4 regions of the Streptomyces sp. NPDC002669 genome follow, and region 2 is predicted to be linked to each of the others. Evidence: riboswitches for the same ligand, from Rfam matches in the RefSeq annotation. Region 2 holds a riboswitch; each other region holds the start of a gene.
The links. Region 2 has a riboswitch for cyclic di-AMP ahead of ACFYW1_RS12730 (peptidoglycan DD-metalloendopeptidase family protein). Riboswitches for the same ligand answer to the same signal wherever they lie in the genome.
Positions count from the first base shown of each region.

Region 1: linked by a shared signal. The riboswitch ahead of ACFYW1_RS16610 (transglycosylase family protein) and the one ahead of ACFYW1_RS12730 (peptidoglycan DD-metalloendopeptidase family protein) in region 2 are both predicted to bind cyclic di-AMP.
Region 3: linked by a shared signal. The riboswitch ahead of ACFYW1_RS26565 (M23 family metallopeptidase) and the one ahead of ACFYW1_RS12730 (peptidoglycan DD-metalloendopeptidase family protein) in region 2 are both predicted to bind cyclic di-AMP.
Region 4: linked by a shared signal. The riboswitch ahead of ACFYW1_RS32290 (M23 family metallopeptidase) and the one ahead of ACFYW1_RS12730 (peptidoglycan DD-metalloendopeptidase family protein) in region 2 are both predicted to bind cyclic di-AMP.

Region 1 covers NZ_JBIAQQ010000009.1:146,037-150,239, forward strand. The annotation lists gene ACFYW1_RS16600 (cytochrome P450) at 1-915, shown strand, start outside; gene ACFYW1_RS16605 (transglycosylase family protein) at 1,022-2,014, shown strand; cyclic di-AMP (ydaO/yuaA leader) riboswitch at 2,326-2,497, shown strand; gene ACFYW1_RS16610 (transglycosylase family protein) at 2,501-3,271, shown strand; gene eno (phosphopyruvate hydratase) at 3,594-4,203, shown strand, end outside.
Region 2 covers NZ_JBIAQQ010000007.1:6,297-10,499, reverse strand. The annotation lists gene ACFYW1_RS12740 (STM4011 family radical SAM protein) at 1-135, shown strand, start outside; gene ACFYW1_RS12735 (SGNH/GDSL hydrolase family protein) at 206-1,039, opposite strand; gene ACFYW1_RS12730 (peptidoglycan DD-metalloendopeptidase family protein) at 1,250-2,221, opposite strand; cyclic di-AMP (ydaO/yuaA leader) riboswitch at 2,225-2,379, opposite strand; gene ACFYW1_RS12725 (alpha-galactosidase) at 2,676-4,203, opposite strand, start outside.
Region 3 covers NZ_JBIAQQ010000020.1:54,179-58,381, reverse strand. The annotation lists gene ACFYW1_RS26575 (M16 family metallopeptidase) at 1-565, shown strand, start outside; gene ACFYW1_RS26570 (M16 family metallopeptidase) at 589-1,971, shown strand; cyclic di-AMP (ydaO/yuaA leader) riboswitch at 2,206-2,370, shown strand; gene ACFYW1_RS26565 (M23 family metallopeptidase) at 2,384-3,187, shown strand; gene ACFYW1_RS26560 (GntR family transcriptional regulator) at 3,423-4,148, shown strand.
Region 4 covers NZ_JBIAQQ010000030.1:23,698-27,900, forward strand. The annotation lists gene ACFYW1_RS32285 (aldo/keto reductase) at 1-327, opposite strand, end outside; gene ACFYW1_RS32290 (M23 family metallopeptidase) at 503-1,585, opposite strand; cyclic di-AMP (ydaO/yuaA leader) riboswitch at 1,708-1,860, opposite strand; gene ACFYW1_RS32295 (PP2C family protein-serine/threonine phosphatase) at 2,133-3,293, opposite strand; tRNA gene ACFYW1_RS32300 (tRNA-Met) at 3,483-3,556, opposite strand; gene ACFYW1_RS32305 (SHOCT domain-containing protein) at 3,794-4,203, shown strand, end outside.

The DNA of each region.
Region 1 (4,203 bases), on a different contig from region 2:
CCGCGGGTGCAGGAGCTGACGGACCGCCTCATCGACCGCTTCGCCGAGGAGGGGAGGGCGGACCTCATCCACGACTTCGCCTTCCCGCTCCCCATCTACGCGATCTGCGACCTGCTGGGCGTGCCGCCCGAGGACCAGGACGACTTCCGGGACTGGGCGGGCATGATGATCCGCCACGGCGGCGGCCCGCGCGGCGGGGTGGCCAGGTCGGTGAAGAAGATGCGCGGCTACCTCGCCGAGCTGATCCACCGCAAGCGCGAGAACCCGGGGGAGGACCTGATCTCGGGGCTGATCCGGGCCAGCGACCACGGCGAGCACCTCACCGAGAACGAGGCCGCGGCCATGGCCTTCATCCTGCTCTTCGCCGGGTTCGAGACGACGGTCAACCTCATCGGCAACGGCGTCCACTCCCTGCTGCGCGACCCGGAGCAGCGCGCCCTGCTCCAGCACTCCATCGAGACGGAGGAGGGCGCGCTGCTGGAGACCGGGATCGAGGAGCTGCTGCGGTACGACGGTCCGGTCGAGCTGGCGACCTGGCGGTTCGCCACCGAGCCGCTGACACTCGGCGGACAGGACATCGCGGCCGGGGACCCCGTGCTCGTGGTGCTCGCCGCCGCCGACCGCGACCCGGAACGCTTCTCGGAACCCGACACCCTGGACCTCGCGCGGCGTGACAATCAGCACCTCGGATACGGGCACGGCATCCACTACTGCCTGGGCGCGCCGCTCGCCCGGCTGGAGGGCCGGACCGCGCTCGCCACGCTGCTGAGACGCCTCCCCGACCTGCGGCTCGCGGTGGAATCCGGCGATCTGCGGTGGCGCGGCGGGCTCATCATGCGCGGACTGCGCACCCTTCCCGTGGAGTTCACGCCGGAGTCCGGACGGGCCGGAAGTGACTCCTCGTCAACTCTGTGACTTTTACGTGATCCGCGCTGCATCGACTTGTGACTCCCGTTCGAGTCCAGCTAGGTTCACCGTTCGACCCACCAGACACACGTCAGCTACACGGAAGGCAAACCCCATGGGCTCCGCGAACGGCAAACACCGTCGCCCCCGTCAGGCACCCGCCATCGTCGTCGCCGCGGGCGTGACCGGGTCCGCCATCGCCATCCCGCTGCTCGGCGCGTCCGGTGCGCACGCGGCCGACGCCACGACCTGGGACCGGGTGGCCGAGTGCGAGAGCGGCGGCACATGGAGCGCCGACTTCGGCAACGGCTCCTACGGCGGGCTCCAGCTCTCGCCGGAGACCTGGAAGGCGTACGGCGGCGAGTCGTACGCCGAGCGCGCCGACCTCGCCAGCCGGGCGCAGCAGATCGCCGTGGCCCAGAAGGTCCTGGAGGACCAGGGGCCGCAGGCGTGGCCCAGCTGCGCGGTCATCTCCGGCCTCGCGACGGACGGGACGCTGCCCGGCGTCGACCCGGGGACCACGCCCTCCGCCGACCCGGAGCAGGGCGGGGAGCCCGCCGGGGAGACGTCGAAGACTCCGGCCGACCCGGCGAGCGGCGCCACGGAGGGCGCGGACGGCGCGGGTGCCGTGGACGGCACGGACGGTGCCGACGAGCCGTCAGGGACGGTCACGCCGTCTCCGGACCCCTCGTCCGGCACCCCCACCGCACCGCCCTCGGAGGGCTCCGCCGAGGGCTCCACGAAGGCCCCGTCCGACACGCCCGGGGAGTCCCTCCCGTCCGGTTCACCTGAATCGTCCAGCGGTCAGGGCGGCAAGCACCGCGGCACCCCGGCCGTCGAGGACGGCCGCGGGACCGGCGCCGGCGAGGGCCGCGAGCCGGGCCGTCACGCCTCCCGGGGCGGCGACGGCGCGCGCGACACGGAAGCCCCGGCCGCCGGCGACCCGTACACCGTCCGCCCCGGCGACAACCTCTGGGCCATCGCCGACGCGCAGAAGGTCCCTGGTGGGTGGGCTGCGCTGTACGAGGCGAACAGGGACGAGGTCGGCTCCGACCCGGACCTCATCCTTCCCGGCCAGCGGCTCGACCTCGGTGTGACGGCCGAGTGAGAGCCGCGTGAGAGCGGCCTGACGACCGGCTGAAAAAGACCCCGGAACCGGGGCAGTTCAGGGACCTATGTCCACTTATGCGTAAGTGAGACATGGGTCTCTTTGCGTCAACTGGCGTGTCGCGCGCCGGGAAACCCTTCGCATCGGCCCCGACCTGCGGAAACAATAGATCCTCAGATGCAAGTAAGGGCTTATTGTCCGATGTGTCCATCTTTGAATGTGGGGGTTGCGTATGTTTACGGTCGGAACCGCTCGCACCGCGGGCCCCGTCGACCGTCACGCCGAATCCTGCCGTCGGTCGGAGGGAACAGACGCGTAAAGCGCCGTAGGCAGGAGCGGGGGACCCAGGTAGGCGCCGGCCCCGATCGTCGAAGGACGCATCAGGACCGGCTTGGGGTGAAGTCGCGTGCTAGGACGTGCGACCGGGCAACTCACTTGGCCCGAACCCGACAGCTCACCTCGTAGGCGTCGGTGAGGAGAAGTTCCATGCTGTTTTCCAGCAAGGGCAAGCACCGCCGCCCGTCCAAGGCCGTCCGCATCGCCACGCTCGCCGGTGTCACCGGTGCCGCCGTCGCCGTCCCCCTGATGGGTGCGACCGGCGCCTCCGCCGCCTCCGTCGCCACCTGGGACGCCGTCGCCCAGTGCGAGTCCGGTGGCAACTGGTCGATCAACACCGGCAACGGCTACTACGGTGGCCTGCAGTTCTCCCAGTCCAGCTGGGCCGCCGCCGGTGGTCTGCAGTACGCCCCCCGCGCCGACCTGGCCACCAAGGCCCAGCAGATCGCCACCGCCGAGCGCCTCCTCGACATGCAGGGCCCGGGTGCCTGGGCCTGCGCCGGCGCCGGCGGCCTGCGCAACGACGGCGTCGACCCGGGCGTCGACACCGGCTCCTCCGGCTCCACCGAGAAGTCCGGCTCCACGCAGCAGCAGAGCGCCCCGGCCGCCCCGAAGCAGCAGTCGCAGCCGACCCGCCAGGCCCAGCCGAAGCAGGAGCGCACCGAGGCCCCCGCCGCCTCCCGCTCCGAGCGCTCCGCGGCCCCGCGGGCCGAGGCCAGGAAGACCGTCACCACCCCGACCGGCAAGAAGGTCAAGAAGGGCGACGGCGAGTACAAGGTCGTCACCGGCGACTCGCTGAGCAAGATCGCCGCCGACCGGGGCGTCGAGGGCGGCTGGCAGAAGCTGTTCGAGCTGAACAAGGACATCGTCGAGAACGCCGACCTGATCTACCCGGGTCAGCAGCTGCACCTGACGAAGTAGCCGGGATCCTCTCCTCCCCGGTGGCCCCGGCCCGCGCGACCCTCCGTACGCGCGGGCCGGGGTTTCCGCCTTCCCGCCGCGCGGGCGGCCACCGGCCCCCGCGGCCCCTTCCGTCGGAGCCCTCCGGGAGGGTTTGTTCAACTCCTGTAGTTACTGACCGGTAAAAATCTGGCCTTTCCTCCCGCATTGTCCGCCCTCGGGTCCTTTTTCGTCCCAGGGGACGGGCGGTCGTCGGGCTGATCGGGCCCGGCCGGTTAGGCTCTTGTCGCAAGGCCAAAGCGACCCTGCACAACCAGCGTCATATCCCAGAAGGAGATGCCTCGTGCCGTCCATCGACGTCGTCGTAGCCCGGGAAATCCTCGACTCCCGCGGAAACCCCACGGTCGAGGTCGAGGTCGGCCTCGACGACGGCAGCACGGGCCGTGCTGCCGTTCCGTCCGGCGCCTCCACCGGTGCGTTCGAGGCCATCGAGCTCCGTGACGGCGACCCCAACCGCTACCAGGGCAAGGGCGTCGAGAAGGCCGTCCTCGCCGTGATCGAGCAGATCGGCCCGGAGCTCGTCGGCTACGACGCCACCGAGCAGCGGCTGATCGACCAGGCGATGTTCGACCTGGACGCCACGGAGAACAAGGGCTCGCTCGGCGCCAACGCCATCCTCGGCGTCTCGCTGGCCGTCGCCCACGCCGCGTCCGAGGCATCGGACCTGCCGCTGTTCCGCTACCTGGGCGGCCCGAACGCGCACCTGCTGCCCGTTCCGATGATGAACATCCTCAACGGCGGCTCGCACGCCGACTCCAACGTGGACATCCAGGAGTTCATGATCGCCCCGATCGGGGCGGAGTCCTTCTCCGAGGCCCTGCGCTGGGGCACCGAGGTCTACCACACGCTGAAGAAGGTCCTGAAGGCCAAGGGCCTGTCGACCGGTCTCGGCG
Region 2 (4,203 bases):
CCGCGGGCCTGCCCGCTGGCGGTCTGCGACTGCCACATCGGGTACGTGCATCTGGAGACGCTGCCGCTGTACGACGTCTTCGCGGGCGGCGTGCTGGAGCGGATACCGGCGTCGTCGCCGCCGTCCCTCCTCTGACGGGCCCGAGGCCCGGATCCGTCCGTCGCACGGCCGGGTCCGGGCCACACCGCCCGGGGGGGGGATCCCTCTAGAGCGGCAGCAGGTCCGGCCGCTTCGCCTCGACGTGGTCGCCGGAGGACTCGCCGCGCAGCCGTCGGCCGATCCACGGCACCAGGTACTCGCGCGCCCAGTGGATGTCGTCGCGCCGCACTTCGAGCGTGCCGCGCTGGGCCTGCGGGGGCCATTCCTGGTCGGGGTCAGCCGGCACCTCCATGCCGAGGACCTGGGCGGCGCGCAGTGCGACCCTGGTGTGCCCCTCGGGCGAGAGGTGGAGCCGGTCGTCGTCCCAGGCGCGCCGGTCCTGGACGGACCGCAGCGACCACAGGTCGAGGACCGGGCACCCGTAGCGGTCCGCGACGGCCCGCACATGGGCGTTGTACGTGGCGATCTTGCCGCGCAGGTGGCGCAGCACGGGAACGCCACGGGTGTCGAAGCCGGTGGTGATCATGACCGTTCCGACCGATCCGGTCAGGTCGGCGACCGCGCGCTCGAAGCGCTCGGCCACGTCGTCGGGGTCGGTGCCGGGGCGGATGATGTCGTTGCCGCCCGCGCAGAAGCTCACCAGGTCGGGGGCGAGTTCCTTGGCGCGGGGCACCTGCTCCTCGATGATCTGGTCGAGGAGGCGTCCACGTACGGCGAGGTTGGCGTACCTGAAGTCCCCGTGGGGACCCGCGTCCGTTCCGGTGTCCGGGAGTTGGTCCGCGAGGAGTACCGCGAACCGGTCCGCCCAGCCGACGAAGGTCCCGTCCGGACCCGGGTCGCCGACTCCCTCGGTGAAGCTGTCGCCGATCGCCGCGTACGACCCGATGACACCATGTCGGTTGATGACGCCACGTTGATTTTTTCTCGAATCGTCTGCCACAAGCGCTTATCCTGCACCGCCGAATGTGACCTACGCGACCGTAATATGGGGTTGACGGGAGGTGAGATAGACCACCCGGTCAGTTTTTGGCAAAGGGGGAATACGACGAAGGGGCGGTGCGCCGCCGCGCACCGCCCCTTCCGTGTCGCCGGGGTCGGATTCCGCCGTCCGGCTTCCCGGCCGTGCGGATCGGACGTGGATCCGTACGGATCAGACGTAGATGCCGTGCGAGGCCAGGTAGGCGATCGGGTCGATGTCCGAGCCGTACGCCGGGCCCGTGCGGACCTCGAAGTGCAGGTGCGGGCCGGTGGAGTTGCCGGTGGAGCCGGAGAGGCCGATCTGCTGCCCGGCGCTCACGCTCTGGCCCGCCGAGACGGAGAGGGAGGACATGTGGCCGTACTGCGAGTAGCGGCCGTCGGCGTGCTTGATGACGACCTGGTTGCCGTACGCGCCGCCCCAGCCGGCGGTGACGACGGTGCCGGAGGTGATGGCCTTCACACTGGTGCCGGTGGAGACGGGGAAGTCGATCCCGCTGTGGCTGCCGCTGGACCAGTTGGATCCGGAGGCCCGGTAGTTGGTGGTGTGGTTGCCGGGAACCGGGTGGACGTAGCCGGAGCCGGTGCTCTGGGCGGCCGGAGCGGAGGTCGCGGCCTTGGACTGGGCCACGGGCGCGGACTTGACCGGGGCCGACTCGGCCGGGGCGGCCTGGGCCGGGGCCGACTTCTTCGCGGCCGACGGCGCCGAGGGGGCCTTCGACGGGAGGGAGGAGCCGGTGCCCGTGCCGGTGGACGCGGCACCGGCGGACGCCTTGCCTCCGATGGTCAGCTTCATGCCCGGGAAGATCAGGCCGGGGTTCTCGCCGACGACCTGGCGGTTGTCCTGGTACAGCTTCTGCCAGCCGCCCTGGACCTTGTGCTCGGTGGCGATCTTCGCGAGGTAGTCGCCGGAGACGACGGAGTACGTCGTGGTGGCGGGGGCCTGCTTCTGCGCGACCGGCTGGGCGTGCGTGGTGGTGACGGGGGCCTTCTGCGGCACGGCGGCCGGGGCGGCCTGCTCTGCGGCGTGGGCGCCGGTGGCGCCGAGCAGCGGGAGCGCGATGACGGCGCCGCCGGCGCTCGCCGCGACGACGCCGCGGGCGATGGGGCCGGCCTTGGGACGACGGTGCTTACCCGAGATGGGCATGAAGTGTTTCCTCTCCGGCGCCTGCGAGGTGAGCTGTCGGGTTCGGGCTGGAGATGCCCGGCCGCGCGAACGCGACTTCACCCCTAGCCGGCCGGATTCACCGGTCGGCGACTTACCTGGTTCCCCCGCTCCTGCCACGCGATCAGTGGATATGAATTCCGGTCGGCGGCAGGATTGGGCGGTCCGTCCGGATTGACGGTGACCGTAGGCGAGCCGGGACGGTGAGAACAAGCCATGGGTTCCACTCCGGATTCCGCACCCGGGAAATCGGTGCGGAATTCCGGTCACACTCCGTGGATTAAGGATCTTGCCTTTCCGCGCCACGCACGGAATTCCCGGCCGCCCCTCCGCCACACACCGTCACGGATATGATCCCGCTCACGAGCGGGCAACCATCCCCCATGCACCTCGGGCAAGTTGCGACAAAATACGCATTACGGACACTCTACGCGGGTCACCCTTTTCTGAGCCTCAGCACGCGCGCGTCGAGGTCTCCCCGGAGCCCGGTGTGCAGTCCGCGGTGCAGCAGCACCGAACCGTGGTGCACCGCCCCCGTCTCCAGGCAGGTGTACGTGGCCCCGGGGTCGATCCCGCGCAGCCGCAGGGCCGGCGGCCGCTCCCGGTGGCGCTGGGTCTCCAGCCACATCAGGACCACGGTCTCCTCGCCACGGACGTACTGGACCGCGCCGAGGCCGCCGCCCGGGGGGCGCAGCCGGTACAACTCGCCGTGCTGCACCACCGGCCGGATCTCCTTGTACAGCTCCACCCATTCCCGCGCCTCGGTGAGCTCCCCCTCGCTCCACTCCGCGAGGTCCCCGCCGATGCCGAGCACTCCGGCCATCGCGCTCACGAAGCGGAAGCGCAGGGAGCTGACCCTGTCGTTGAACTGGACGTTCGGGCTGTCGGTGACCCAGGCGGCCATCACCCGGGCCGGGTGGATCTGGCCGAAGCCCTCCTGGATGGCGAGCCGGTCCAGCGGGTCGGTGTTGTCGGAGGTCCACACCTGGTCCGTACGGGACAGGATTCCCAGGTCGATCCGCCCGCCGCCGCCCGAGCAGGACTCGAACGCGACGGAGGGGTGCGCGGCCCTGAGCCGGTCGATCAGCCCGTACAGGGCGCCCACGTGCTCGACCCAGAGCTTCTGCGGATACTCCTCGCCCGGCCACCCCGCATCGGTGAAACAGCGGTTGAAATCCCATTTCACATAGTCGATGGGAGCGCTGGAGAGCAGGGTGTCCAGCTGCTCCAGGAGATATTCGCGCACATCGGCACGGGCCAGGTTGAGCACCAGCTGATTGCGGTACTCGGTCCGCTTCCTGCCCGGGAAGTGCTGCACCCAGTCGGGGTGCGCGCGATAGAGATCACTGTCCGGGTTGACCATTTCCGGTTCGACCCAGATACCGAACTGCATGCCGAGTGCGTGCACTTCGTCCGCGAGCGGCTTCAGCCCCTCGGGAAAGCGGTCCGGGTTCGGTGTCCAGTCGCCGAGCCCGGCCCGGTCGCTGGTCCGCTGCCCGAACCACGCGTCGTCCACGACGAAGAGTTCCACGCCCACCTCGGCGGCGCGGGCGGCGAGGGCGCGCTGCTGCTCCAGCGAGACGTCGAAGCCGGTCGCCTCCCAGGAGTTGTAGAGCACCGGCCGGAGGCTCTCCGCGTTCGGGACCACATGGGCCAGCTGCCAGGCGTGCCAGGCGCGGCTCGCCCCGCCGAACCCCCGCCCGCTCCACAGACCGGCGAACACGGGCGTGGTGTACGACTCCCCCGGGGCGAGCCGCAGCAGTCCGGAGTCGTCGTGGCCCGCGCCGCCGGTGATCTGCACCAGCCCGTCGGGAAGCCGCTGCACGCAGATCCGCCACGATCCGGACCAGGCGAGCGCGCAGCCGTACACCTCCCCGCTCTCCTCGGTCGCCGTGCCGTCGGCGTCCAGCGCGACCCACGGCAGGTGCTGGTGGCCGGTGTGGCCGCGCCTGCTGGAGGTGACG
Region 3 (4,203 bases), on a different contig from region 2:
GCTGCCGCACGACGGCACCCGGGAGTGCGACGCGGCGGACCTCGCGCTGACCGTGCTCGGCGGCGGCGAGTCGTCGCGGCTGTACAACCGTCTCGTCCGCCGCGACCGCACGGCCGTGGCGGCCGGGTTCGGACTGCTGCGACTGGCCGGAGCGCCCTCGCTCGGCTGGCTGGACGTCAAGATGTCCGGCGGGGTCGAGGTGCCGGAGGTCGAGACCGCGGTCGACGAGGAACTCGCCCGGTTCGCCGCCGAGGGCCCCACGCCCGAGGAAATGGAGCGGGCGCAGGCCCAGTTGGAGCGCGAGTGGCTGGACCGGCTCGGCACGGTCGCGGGCCGCGCGGACGAACTGTGCCGCTTCGCCGTGCTGTTCGGCGACCCGCAGCTCGCCCTGACCGCCGTGCAGCGGGTGCTCGACGTGACTGCGGAGGAGGTCCGGGCCGCGGCCGGGGCCCAGCTGCGCCCGGACAACCGGGCGGTGCTGGTCTACGAGCCGGTCGAGTCGGCCGAGGCCGCCGACGAGACCGACGCCGACGACACCGACGCGCACGAAGGAGCGGGCAAGTGACCGACGCCGCGACTGGAGTTTCGATGCAGTACCACCCGCAGCCGGCCCCCGGCGTCGCACGGCCCTGGGCCTTTCCCGCCCCGGAGCGGGGGTCCCTGCCCAACGGCCTGACGGTGCTGCGCTGCCACCGCCCCGGCCAGCAGGTCGTCGCGGTGGAGATCTTCCTCGACGCCCCGCTGGACGCCGAGCCCGAGGGCTTCGACGGCGTGGCCACGATCATGTCGAGGGCGCTCTCCGAGGGCACGGACAAGCACACGGCGGAGGAGTTCGCCGCCGAGCTGGAGCGCTGCGGCGCCACTCTCGACACCCACGCCGACCACCCCGGCGTCCGGGTCTCCCTGGAGGTCCCGGCCTCCCGGCTCGCCAAGGCCCTGGCCCTGGTCGCCGAGGCGCTCCGGGCGCCCGCCTTCCCGGACGGCGAGATCGAGCGGCTGGTGCGCAACCGGCTCGACGAGATCCCGCACGAGCAGGCCAACCCGGCCAGGCGCGCCGCCAAGCAGCTCTCCAAGGAACTGTTCCCGGCCGCGGCGCGGATGTCGCGCCCGCGTCAGGGCACCGAGGAGACCGTGGAGCGGATCGACTCGGCGGCGGTGCGCGCGTTCTTCGACGCCCACGTCAGGCCGTCCGCCGCGACCGCCGTGGTCGTCGGCGACCTCACCGGCATCGACCTGGACGCCCTGCTCGCCGACACGCTCGGCGACTGGTCGGGCGAGCCCGCCGTGCCCCGGACCGCCCCGCCGATCACCGCCGACGACACCGGCCGGGTCGTGATCGTCGACCGTCCGGGCGCGGTGCAGACGCAGTTGCTGATCGGCCGGATCGGCGCCGACCGGCACGACAGCGTGTGGCCGGCCCAGATGCTCGGCACGTACTGCCTGGGCGGCACGCTCACCTCCCGGCTGGACCGGGTGCTGCGCGAGGAGAAGGGCTACACCTACGGCGTGCGGGCCTTCGCCCAGGTGCTGCGGTCGTCCGCCCCGGACTCCGAGTCGGGCGCGACCGGTGCCTCGATGATCGCCATCAGCGGATCCGTGGACACGGAGTCCACCGAGCCGGCGCTCAAGGACCTGTGGACGGTCCTGCGGACCCTGGCGGCGGAGGGACTGACGGACGAGGAGCGCGAGACGGCCGTGCAGAACCTCGTGGGCGTGGCGCCCCTGAAGTTCGAGACCGCGGCCTCCGTCGCGAGCACCCTCGCCGACCAGGTCGAGCAGCACCTCCCCGACGACTACCAGGCACAGCTGTACGCCAGGCTCGCGGAGACCGGCACGGTCGAGGCGACCGCGGCGGTCGTCAACGCGTTCCCGGAGGACCGGCTGGTCACGATCCTCGTCGGTGACGCGGCCCGGATCGCGGAGCCGGTCCGCGCCCTGGGCATCGGAGAGGTCTCGGTGGTCTCCGGCTGACGAGCGGCCCTGCCGGAAGACAGAAGGCCGGATAGTCGCATATCGGGACGAAGGGAGGGTTGCGGCGAAGAGGGTTTCGCCGCAACCCTCCCTTTTGTCCGCTCTTGGGGAGAGGTTGCCTGGTTGCCCTGTGGGATGCGCTACAAAACGGCCTGTCCGTTTGGTGAACGTAAGCGGTCCCGCTTAGCGTCGGCTCGGCTGTCCGCCACTTGTATGCCGCAACCGCGACGTACCGGGCAGTCATCGCCGAGTCCCCGTACGGCGCGAGCCAGGGGAGCCGGGGACCCATGAAGTCCCTGGGGTGAATCGGAGGCCCGAGCCGCGACGGCCGGGGCGTCCGTAGGAGACCTTCCTGCTCCGAACCCGTCAGCTAACCCGGTAGGCGAGAAGGAAGGAAAGGACCAGCCACTTCATGGCGTTCACCCGTGCCACCGGGAAGCATCGTGCCCCGAGCCGCCTGACGCGCGGGAGCGCGAAGGCCGTCGGCGTCGCGACCCTGGCCACCACCGGAGTCATCGGCGGCCTGGCCTCCCCTGCCCTCGCCGCGGGCTCCGACGCCCCCTCCGCGAGCGGGGCCGGCCTGAACCAGGTCATCGCCATCGACGCGACCCTCGCCGACCAGATCGAGGCCCAGGCCGACGCCCAGCAGCACCAGGCCGATGCCGTGGCGAAGGCGAAGGCGGAGGCCGAGAAGAAGGCCGAAGCCAGGAAGAAGGCCGTGGCGAAGGCCAGGGCCGAGGCGAAGCGCGCGGCCGAGGAGCGTGCCGAGGAGGCGCGTGCCGCCCGGTCCGCCGAGCGTGCCCGGCTGGGCGCCTTCCAGCTGCCGCTCGCCGGTTCGTACATCAGCACCGGCTACAAGGCCGGCGGCTCGCTCTGGTCCTCCGGCAGCCACTCGGGCGTCGACTTCCACGCCGCCTCCGGCAGCTCCGTCGTCGCCGTCGGCGCCGGTACGGTCGTCGAGGCCGGCTGGGGCGGCGCGTACGGCAACAACGTCGTGCTCCGGATGACGGACGGGACGTACACGCAGTACGGGCACCTCTCCTCGATCGGCGTCTCCGTCGGCCAGCGCGTCGGCGCGGGCCAGCAGATCGGCCTCTCCGGCTCGACCGGCAACTCCACCGGGCCCCACCTCCACTTCGAGGCCCGCACGACCCCGGAGTACGGCTCCGACGTGAACCCCGTCGCGTACCTGCGCGCCCACGGCGTCAACGTCTGACCCGAGCACCCCGCGGCACCCTCCACGCCCTTCCGATGGCCCCGGCAGCCCGCCGGGGCCATCGGCGTATCCGTCAAGGGGCCCGGTGCGGGTGCCCGCCCGCCGAACCGCCCCGCGGCCAAAAGATATTCATGAATTTCCGTCCGGCATCGGAAACACGGTCGCATTGCAATAGAGTCACGGGGCAGGTATCGGCCGGCCGCGGTGTGCGGGGGATCGAGGCGGAGGTTCGGACATGCGCATTCCGGCGCATTCGGTATGCACGGCAATTCGTGACGACATCGTCTCGGGTTTCTTCGAGCGGGGCAGCCGACTCACCGAGGAGTTGCTGGCGCGCCGGTACGGGGTTTCCCGGGTCCCGGTGCGGGAGGCGTTGCGGACCCTGGAGTCGGAGGGGTTCGTGGTCACCCGCCGTCACGCGGGCGCCTGTGTCGCCGAGCCCACCGAGCTGGAGGCCGCCGATCTCCTGGAGGTCCGGATGCTGCTGGAGCCGCTGGGCGCCGCGCGCGCCGCCCGGCGCCGCACCGAGGCACACCTCAAGGTGCTGCGCGGCCTGGTCAGGCTCGGCCGGGACCGGGCCGGGCGGGGCGAGACGGAGGACCTGCGCCCGCTGGACGGCTGGTTCCACGAGACGCTGGTGCAGGCATCGGGCAGCCCCGGTCTGACCGCCCTGCTCACCCAGCTCCGACACAAGACCGCCTGGATGTACACGGTCGAGCCGCCCGCCCGGCCGATGGACTCCTGGGCCGAGCGCGGGGCCATCGTGGACGCGGTGGCGCGCCGTGACGCGGACCGGGCCAGGGCGCTGGCCGCCCAGCACGTCGAACGGGCCGCGGCCGCGCACCGGCTGCGCCGGACGGACCGGCCGGGGGGCCGCACGGCCCGGCGGCCCGCCGTACCGCGCACCGACCGGGTGAGGACCTCGCAACATCCCGTAAACACCACGGGCGCGCGGCATTAACAATCGGGCCGTATAAAAAGGGGTGAAGTGTGATTCCGGAGGGAAGCGGGCCCGG
Region 4 (4,203 bases), on a different contig from region 2:
CTCCTCGGCGGCGGCCTTGATGGTGGCGGCGGCAAGCCCCTTGTACTCGGGGTGGGCGCCGCCCTTCGTGGCGACGACGACGTCGGACCGGTTGCCGCGCGCGGCGAGCCACTTGCCGAGGACGGTCTCGGACTCACCGCCCTCGTTGCCCGGGACCCAGGCCGAGTACACGTCGGCGGTGTCGATGAAGTTGCCCCCGGCCTCGGCGTAGGCGTCCAGCACGGCGAACGACTGCGCCTCGTCGGCGGTCCAGCCGAAGACGTTGCCACCGAGTGCGAGCGGGAAGACCTGGAGGTCGGAGGAGCCCAGCTTACGAAGAGAAGTCATAAGTGGATCAACGAGTTCCGACGGGCCCGCTATTCCGGCGGGCCCGTTCTTTCCGGCGGCCCGCGGGCGTGCCGGCCCGGTACCTCCCACGAAAAACCGGCAGTCCTGACGTCGGGGGGGAGCGTCAGGACTGCCGGGGTTCATGGGCCGGTGGACCGGGCCGGGCCGGGTCGCCTCAGATGTTGAGGCCCTTGCCGCGGAGCCAGGCCATCGGGTCGACACCCGTGCCGTCGGGGGTGTGGATCTCCAGGTGGAGGTGCGGTCCGGTCACGTTGCCGGTCGCGCCGACGCGGCCGATGGTCTCGCCGGTGGCGACCTTCTGGCCGACGCTGACACCGATCGAGGACTGGTGGCAGTACCAGACCTCCGTGCCGTCCTCCAGCTCCAGCACCGTGCGGTAGCCGTACGAGCCGGACCAGCCCGCCGACTTGATGGTGCCGCCGTGCACGGCCTTGACCGGGGTGCCGGTCGGGGCGGCGAAGTCGAGGCCGGTGTGGTGGCCGGAGGACCACATCGAACCGGCCTGGCCGTAGGTCGAGGTGATCGTGTACGAGGAGGTCGGGACGGCGTAGCTGGCGGCGAGCTTGGCGAGCCGGAGGGCCTCCGCCTTCTTCTTGGCCTCCTCCTCCGCCTTCTTCTTCTCGGCGGCGGCCTTGGCCTCGGCCTCGTCCTGCTGCTTCTTCGCCTCGGCGGCGGCCTTCTCCGCGGCGGCCGCCTCCTCCGCGGCCTTGGCCTCGGCGGCGGCCGCGTCCTGCTGCTGCTCGGCCTGCTGGAGGATGCGGGCGCGGAGCGCCTCGCCGGCATCCGTCCTGCCCTGCTCGGCCTCGGCGGCGGTGATGCCGGCGGAGGTCAGCGGGGTGGTGGCGGTGACGTCCTCGGACGCGTCCTTGTCCGAGTCGTCGGAGAACAGAGCACCCACGCCGGGAAGTGACGCGGCGTCGGGGAGGTTCTCCGTGATGGAGTCGGGGACGGAGATGGAGACCGGCGGCTTGCTCTGCGCGGTGGCCATGCCGCCCGCGCCGACCGCCGCGATGACGCCGACGCCCAGCACCGTGGAGCTGCGGGCGAGTCCGCTGCGCTGCTTGGCGACGCGGTGCCGGCCGCGCACGGGGCGGACGGACTCCTCGGTGGGGTTCCACTCCTCCAGGCTGCGCGCGGGCTCGCCGCCGTTGCCCTCGGTGCGGAAGTCGCCGCCGTAGCCGTCGCTGAAGTCACCGTTGAACCCGGCGTCGTGGTCGCTGCCGTATGCCGTCGTCACCGTCCCGGTGGCCGCCGTGTCGGAACCGCGCTGTGCGGGGAAGTCGGCACCGAAGCCGTAGTCGGGGGTGAACCGGGACGGGGCCTCGGGGGCAGGCTTGTTGGACGCCACGGGGGCGCACTCCTTTCCTTCCTTCTCGCCTACCGGGTTAGCTGACGGGTTCGGAGCAGGAAGGTCTCCTACGGGCCCCTCTGCCTCTCACGAGACACAGGCGTCCGATTCACCCCATATAGGTGGTTCCCCGGTTCCCTTGCGGAATTCGGCGCTCGCGCACGGTGCCGCCACTGGCGGCGGCTGGGACGACCGCGCTGCGTTATCGAACGTTAATAGACACCGGGGTCGCATTCCAAGCCGTTCCCACTGATCGTTCACGTCTTTGGCCTGGACTTTACGGGACATAATCCAATGAAAACGTGCGAGTTGACCGCACCTCAGCCACTACCCCGTTTCTGACGTTGCGTCAAATGTTATGCGGAGCGGCGCCCTTCGATCACGCACCGTGGCGCCGGGAGCGGAAGGAACGGAACCCGGCCCCCGGGCCCGCCCGTCACCCTTCCTCCCGGCCGACGATCCGCACGGTCCTGCGCCGGTCCGGCTCCCCCTCCGCCGGGCGCATGACCGCGAGCAGCGCCATGTCGTCGGTCGTCTCGCCGCCCGTGTGCAGGCGCACGTCGTCGGTCAGCGCGGACAGCAGCTCCTCGGGCCCCGGGAAGATCCGCCCGCGCAGCCGGTCCGCCGGGTCGTAGAAGACCCCTTCGGCGTTCCGTGCCTCGGAGAGGCCGTCCGTGTACAGGAGCAGGGTCGTCCCGGCCGGCAGCTCCCACTCGTCCGTCCGCTGCGGCCACGCGCCCAGGTCCATCCCGAGCGGCAGCGCGGGCTCGGTGGGCCTCAGCACCTCCAGCGCCCCGTCGGGATGCAGCAGGATCGGTTCGGGGTGGCCGCGGTTGACGACGCGCACCCGGGCCGGCCCGGACGGGATCTCGGCCAGCACGGCGGTGATGAACCCCTCCAGCACGTCGAGCCCGCCCCGCCTCGCCTCCTCCCGCGCCAGCGCCCGTTCCAGCCGCCACGCCACGCCCTCCAGCGAGTGCTCCTGCTCGGCCGCCTCGCGGAACGCCCCGATGACCACCGCCACCGTCCCCACGGCTTCGAGGCCCTTGCCCCGCACGTCCCCGACCACCAGCCGCACCCCGTACGGGGTGTCCGTCACGGCGAACAGGTCGCCGCCGACGAACTCGTCCGCCTGCGCCGCCACGTACCGCGCCGCCACGCGCAGTCCGCCGATCCGCTCGGACGGCTTCGGCAGCACCGCGCGCATGGCGGTCTCCGCGATGACCCGCGCGGAGGCCAGCTGCTCGTTGCCGCGCCGCACCACCCCGTTGATCACGACCGCGAGGACCGAGACGGTGGCCAGGGTCAGCAGCTCGATCAGCGGCACCACTTCGGGCAGCGTGCTGCTGGACAGCCGCAGCGCGATGACGGCCAGCATCGAGGCGATGCCGGTGCTGACGGTGCGGGAGAGCGAGAAGAACGGGGCGGCGATCAGCGGCGCCGCCACGAACAGCGGGATGGCGGTGAAGGTCGGCGGCGTGAAGATGTCGAACACCAGCCCGCCGACGATCATCAAGGCGGGCATCGCCCGTACGAACCGCCGGGTGCCGACGCCGCCGTCGACGTGCCCGCCGCGCCGCTGCTCCCGCTTCCACACCACCCGTTGGTCTCCTGCCCGGTACGTCCGCGGCTGCGGACGGAACCGCGCCCCGCCCCCAGACTCCCCGGAACGCGACGGCGCGGCGACCGCTCATCGGCCAATGGGGGGACGGGGCGTGGGGCGGGACGGGAGAACGAAACGAGTCAGGCCCGGCACGCTGCATGCGTGCCGGGCCTGACTCTTCAGTAGCGGGGACAGGATTTGAACCTGCGACCTCTGGGTTATGAGCCCAGCGAGCTACCGAGCTGCTCCACCCCGCGTCGGTGAACACAACTCTACGCCATTCCCGGCGCACTCATGACCACTCGGGTTCCCCGGGGCTTCACCCGGACCGCCTCCGGCCCACGGACCGCACCGGCGATCCGGACCCGGGACCCCGCCCGGGCCCTGTCCGGACCTGACCTCGGACGGCGCGCGCGTACCGATATGCGGTGATATGACTGATTTCATCGACCGGCCGACCGACGCGACGACATCGCACTGATCGGGAGCGAACCGTGGACGACTACTCGTTGCTCGACCTCTTCTGGACCATGCTCTGGTTCTTCCTCTGGGTCATGTGGCTGTTCCTGCTCTTCAAGGTCATCACGGACATCTTCCGCAGCCACGACCTCAGCGGCTGGGGCAAGGCGGCCTGGCTGGTCCTGACGCTGCTGCTGCCGTACATCGGGGTGCTGGTGTACGTGATCGTGCGCGGCAAGTCCATGAGCAGACGGGACATCAAGGAGGCCCAGGACCGGGACGCGGCCTTCAAGGCGTACGTACGGGAGGCGGCGGGCACCTCGGGCGGGGACGGCCCGAAACACGGCAGCCACGTCGACGACCTGGCCAGGCTCGCCGACCTCAGGGACCGGGGCGCCCTCACGGACGAGGAGTACCAGCGCGCGAAGACGAGACTCCTCGTCTG